DNA from 2 places in the Duganella sp. AC917 genome. Region 2 is predicted to be linked to the other one. Evidence: predicted binding sites of a transcription regulator. Region 2 holds the regulator's gene; the other holds the start of a gene.
The links. Region 2 encodes NrdR, which represses ribonucleotide reductase genes. Its sites were predicted from a motif close to CACNANATNTNGTG; they were not measured.
Positions count from the first base shown of each region.

Region 1: the regulator NrdR is predicted to act here: its motif matches at 1,030-1,043, upstream of ACZ0BA_RS26920 (ribonucleoside-diphosphate reductase subunit alpha).

Region 1 covers NZ_OZ409848.1:6,167,381-6,170,357, reverse strand. The annotation lists gene ACZ0BA_RS26920 (ribonucleoside-diphosphate reductase subunit alpha) at 1-858, opposite strand, end outside; gene ampD (1,6-anhydro-N-acetylmuramyl-L-alanine amidase AmpD) at 1,134-1,754, opposite strand; gene ACZ0BA_RS26910 (sigma-54-dependent transcriptional regulator) at 1,751-2,977, opposite strand, start outside.
Region 2 covers NZ_OZ409848.1:3,266,856-3,269,832, reverse strand. The annotation lists ZMP/ZTP riboswitch at 34-157, shown strand; gene glyA (serine hydroxymethyltransferase) at 257-1,504, shown strand; gene nrdR (transcriptional regulator NrdR) at 1,599-2,069, shown strand; gene pilV (type IV pilus modification protein PilV) at 2,162-2,737, shown strand; gene ACZ0BA_RS14155 (PilW family protein) at 2,734-2,977, shown strand, end outside.

The DNA of each region.
Region 1 (2,977 bases), 2.9 Mb from region 2:
CGCCTTGGCCAGGCGGGCCAGGTCGAATTCAGCCAGCTTGGTATCCAGCAGTTCGTTCTGGATACCCTTGGCGATGTATTGCGGGAAGTAGGTGATGTATTCGGCGGCCGCCGCGCCCTGCGCGACTTCCTTGCCGAAGACTTCCTTACGGATCGTGTGCAGCAGGATGCGGGCCGTCACTTGCGAGTAGGCCGGGTCCTTTTCCATCAGCGCGCGGGCGGCCAGGATGGCGGACTTGTGCAGCTCTTCGACCGGCACGCCGTCGTACAGGTTTTTCAGCGTCTCGGCGACGATGGCGTCGGCGTCGACGTGCTTTTCCAGGCCGATGCAAGCGGCGTTAATCAGGCCGGTGACGCGGTCCATTTCCAGCGGCTTGCGCTCGCCGTTTTCCAGCACGTGGATTTGCGGCGCGGCGATCTTGGCGCTGGCGCCCTGCGCTTCCTTGAGCGCGCGGCGCTCTTCCATGTGTTTGGCGCGGTACAGGACATAGGCGCGGGCGACATCGTGCTCGCCGGAGCGCATCAGCGCCAGCTCGACCTGGTCTTGCACGTCTTCGATGTGGAAGGTGCCGCCCGATGGCTGGCGGCGCACCAGTGCCGTCACGACGCTGGCGGTCAGCTGTTCTACGAGTTCGCGGATGCGCGCGGAGGCGGCGCCCTGGCCGCCGTTCACGGCCAGGAAGGCCTTGGTGACGGCGATCGCGATTTTCGACGGTTCAAACGCGACGACCGCGCCGTTACGGCGGATGATGCGGTAATCACCGAGGTCGCCCGCTGCCGTGGACGGGCTGCTGGCGGTGCTCGCAGCGGCTGCTGGTACCAGCGCTGGATTGATGGTGATGTCTTGTGTAGATTGCATTTAAGCTCCCCGATAACGGCGTGCAGTCAGTGCTGCGCGGCTATGTTTGTAAATAAAAAGGCCAAAATGAAGCGATCAGCCACACCTGCCTGGCTGGTTAAACTACTTTAATATGGGTGGTGAGTTGGTCCAGAGACTTGCTGTGAATTTATTAACCAGTGTCATGTGAACTACTATATCTAGTGATTGTGAAGATCCGATCCACTGATTGTAGTGTTCCGATGAGGCTAATACAAGGGGAAATTTTTGCGTTTCCGCCATTTTTTCGGTTGACTTTACAGAACGCCTTTTACGAAGCGCAATACAGCGCTAGCGGCCACTAACCCGGCCTCCGATATCCGGGTTTCTTCACAGAATTTCCGCCAACTTTTAACATAACAGTTCCAATCGAACAACGGTCCCGGGTCGGTTTTCCGGCCCGGCGCGATGTCCTCGTGGCCCTGGACGTCGGTCAGCGGGTAGCGCCGCCGCAGCGCCTCCGTCAGCGCCGCCAGCGCCCCGTACTGCGCCGGCGCGAACGGCGTGTCGTCGGTGCCTTCGAGCTCGATGCCGACCGAGTAGTCGTTACATTTTTCGCGTCCGCGAAACGACGACGTGCCGGCGTGCCAGGCGCGCTCGTTGGCCGAGACGTACTGGATCACCGTGCCGTCGCGCCGCACGAAGAAATGACTCGACACTTTCAGCCCGCGCAGGTCCGCGAACGAAGGGTCAGCATTATAGTCCACCCGGCCGGTAAACAGGTCGGAGACGTGGGGACCGCCAAAACAGCCGCCCGGCAGGCTGATATTGTGGATCACCAGCAGCGTGATGTCGGCCGGGTCGGGACGGCAGTCGAAGTTCGGGCTGTCGTAGCGGACCGCCGCCGGCCACCAGCCGTCCGCGCCTATGTCGTTCATGCCTCGGGCTCCTGGATGTTCAGCTTTTGCATCTGATAGCGCAGTTGGCGGAAGCTGATGCCCAGCAGCTGCGCGGCCTGTGTGCGGTTGAACTGCGTTTGCGCCAGCGCGCGCAGGATGATGTCGCGTTCGACCTGGTTCAGGTAGTCGGGCAGGCTGGCCGGCAGCGGTTCCGGCTGCGGCGGCGGCGGCGTTGGCGCGGGCGGCTGCGCCTCGGCGTCCGCCTGCGCCGGGATAGTCGGCAGCGGTATCCACATCGGCGCAGACGTTGGCGATGGCCCCGCGCCCTTCAGCGCCAGGTCGGCCACTTCGATCACGCCGTCGTTGGCGAAGGCCAGCGCCCGTTCCAGGATGTTTTCCAGCTCGCGCACGTTGCCCGGGAAGGAATAGCCGCGCAGCGCATCAAGCACGCCTTCCCCCAGCGCCGCCTTGTGCTCGGAAGTGCCGAGCCGCTCCAGTATCGCGCCGGTCAGCACGCCCAGATCGTCGAGCCGCTCGCGCAGCGGCGGCAGACCCAGCTCGATCACATTCAGACGATAGAACAGATCCTGGCGAAAGCTGCCCTGCTCCACGCACTGCGCCAGGTTTTTGTGGGTCGCACTAATAATACGCACGTCGACCGGCTCCTCGGCGGTGGCGCCGATCTTGCGCACGCGCCGCTCCTGGATCGCCCGCAGCAGCTTGACCTGCATCGCCAGCGGCAGGTCGGCCACCTCGTCGAGCATCAGCGTGCCGCCGTCGGCCGCCTGGAAAAAGCCGTCGCGGTCGTCGGCGGCGCCGGTGAAGGCGCCCTTGCGATAGCCGAAAAACTCGGCCTCCATCAGCGCCTCCGGAATCGCGCCGCAGTTGACGGCGACGAACGGTTTGCTGGCGCGCGAGCTTTGCGCGTGGATTTCGCGCGCCGCCAGCTCCTTGCCGCTGCCCGATTCGCCGTGGATGGCGATCGGCGCCATCGAGCGCGCCAGCCGGGCGATCTGCGCGCGCAGCGACTGGATCACCGCCGAATCGCCCTTCAGGCGGCTGGCCGGCGGCGTCTCGCTGGCCGCCAGACCGGCCGGCGGCGCGGCGTTCAGGCGCAGCGCCGAGCGCACCATCAGGCGCAATTGGTCCAGCACCACCGGCTTGGAGATGTAATCGAAGGCGCCGGCCTTGAGCGCGACGACGGCGTTGTCGGCGCTGCCGAAGGCCGTCACCACCGCGATCGGGGTGTTCTTGTGGGCGGC
Region 2 (2,977 bases):
AATCTGGCGCATAAATTACAATCCGGGTTCCATTACGTCTCACGTAACTGGCGAAAAGCTGCGGTCAGCCCCAAAATGGTGCGTTGATTCGTCGGCGAAAGGTGGGCATCCACCGGGAAACGTGAGATTTCATTAGCCGTTCGCCTGGGCAGCCCATCGATGGAAAGCACGAAAGAGGCTGCCTGTCCGCTATCGGCGTCCCTCATTCGATCCAGCCTGCCAAGTCATACAGTTACTCATTCGATTGGAGTTTTTCATGTTCGCAAAAGATCACACCCTCGCCAGCGTTGACCCGGAATTGTTCGGCGCCATCCAGAAAGAGAACACCCGCCAGCACGACCACATCGAGCTGATCGCGTCGGAGAACTACACGTCGCCAGCCGTAATGGAAGCGCAAGGCTCGCAGCTGACCAATAAATACGCCGAAGGCTATCCAGGCAAGCGCTACTACGGTGGCTGCGAATACGTCGATGTCGTCGAACAACTGGCGATCGACCGCGTCAAGCAACTGTTCGGCGCGGAAGCGGCCAACGTGCAGCCGAACTCCGGTTCGCAAGCCAACCAGGGCGTGTTCTTTGCCGTTCTGAAACCGGGCGACACCATCATGGGCATGTCGCTGGCCGAAGGCGGCCACCTGACCCACGGCATGCCGCTGAATATGTCCGGCAAATGGTTCAACGTCGTTTCCTACGGCCTGACCCCGGAAGAGGACATCGACTACGCCGCCATGGAAGCGCTGGCCAAGGAACACAAGCCTAAGCTGATCATCGCCGGCGCGTCGGCGTTCTCCAAAAAGATCGACTTCGAGCGTTTCGCCGCCGTGGCCAAGGCTGTTGGCGCCTACTTCATGGTCGACATGGCGCACTACGCCGGTCTGATCGCCGCCGGCCTGTACCCGAACCCGGTGCCGCACGCCGACTTCGTCACCTCGACCACGCACAAGTCGCTGCGCGGCCCGCGCGGCGGCATCATCCTGATGAAGGCCGAGCACGAGAAAATCATCAACTCGGCGATCTTCCCGGGCATCCAGGGCGGCCCGCTGATGCATGTGATCGCCGGCAAGGCAGTCGCCTTTAAAGAAGCGCTGACGCCCGAGTTCAAGGCTTACCAGCAACAAGTCGTCATCAACGCCGACGTGCTGGCCAAGACCCTGATCAAGCGCGGCCTGCGCATCGTGTCCGGCGGCACCGAGTCGCACGTGATGCTGGTGGACCTGCGTCCGAAGAACCTGACCGGCAAGGAAGCCGAAACGATCCTGGGTACGGCGCACATCACCACCAACAAGAACGGCATCCCGAACGATCCGCAGAAGCCATTCGTGACTTCCGGCATCCGTCTGGGCAGCCCGGCGATGACCACGCGCGGTTTCAAGGAAGCGGAAGCGGAAGAAGTCGGCAACCTGATCGCCGACGTGCTGGACAATCCGCACGACGCGGCCACCATCGAGCGCGTCAAAGCGGCGGTGAAGGTGCTGGCGGATAAATATCCTGTCTACGCCAAGTAATTCGCTGTAAAAGTAGTCAACAGGTAGTAAAGCGGGGTGCCGGCGTGGCTGGCATCCCGTTCAGTAGTTCAATGTAAGTTTGCCCATGGCTCATATGAAATGTCCGTTCTGCCAGCATGACGATACCCAGGTTCTCGATACGCGTGTATCCGAGGAAGGGGATTCCATCCGCCGGCGCCGGCGTTGCGGCAAATGCGATAAACGATTTACCACGTATGAGCGCATCGAGCTGGTCATGCCGTATGTGGTCAAGAAGAACGGCAGCCGCACCGAATATTCGGCCGCCAAGTTGCGCGGCAGCCTGACGCTGGCTCTGCGCAAGCGCCCGGTCGCGGCGCCCGCCGTTGACGCGGCCGTATTGTCGATCGAAGAAAAATTGCTCACCAGCGGCAAGCGCGAAGTCGATACCGGCTACATCGGCGAGCTGGTGATGCAGGAGTTGCAGCGTCTGGACAAGATCGCGTACATCCGCTTCGCCTCGGTCTATAAAAACTTCGAAGACCTGGCCGAGTTCCAGGACGCCATCGCCGAAGTCGGACAGGACCGCAAGCCACGCAAAAGCTAGCATCCTGCTAGCGCACCTTTGATCCACCTCATACCTCGGCCATTGGCCGCTGCTACCGTCTAGCATAGTCCTGCTGACTTGCGGAGGTGTGCATGCCCACGGCCCGTGCTGTTGCCGGCTTTACCCTGGTTGAAGTGATGATCGCCGTGCTCGTGCTGGCACTGGGCATCGTCGGCGGCGTTTCGATGCAACTGGCGGCACTGCGCGCCCGGCATCAATCCACCTTGCTGGCGCAGGCTTCGTGGCTGGCCGTCGGCATGGCCGAACGCATGCGCGCCAATCCCGAACAAATGCGCCTGGCCGATGGCGCCAACCCCTACCTCACTCTCGATTACGACGTGCTCGCCGAGCCCGACCCGCCGGCGCCGGCCGCGCTGTGCTATGGCGGCGCCTGCGATGGCGCGCAGTTGGCCGCGTTCGATCTTTATGAAATCAAGGCGCTGATGCGCGAGAACCTGCCGGCGGGCCGCGCGGTGATGTGTCGCGACGCAGGCTTGTGGTCGGGCGGTAGATTGCGCTGGACGTGCAGCGGTGGCGCCGGTGCGCCGTTGGTGATCAAGGTAGGCTGGCGCGGCAAGAATCCGGACGGCACGCCGCGCAAGGACGAGGCCGGCGAGTACGTGCCCGGCGTGGCGCTGCCGCTATTAATGGCTGCGGGGGCGCCATGAGGCGGGCGCGCCAGCGGGGCTGGACCATCATCGAACTGGTCATCGCCACCGGCCTGGGCTTGGTGTTGACGTTGCTGGCCAGTGGATTGTTGCTGGCCACCAGTGGCAGCTATCGCAGTCACAGCGAAAACACGTGGATCAGCGATAGTGGCCGCTACGCGCTGGAGATTATTTCGCAGGCGATACGGCAGGGCGCTTACGTCAACTGGGACAGCAAGGAGGCGCCGGCCGAACTGGCCG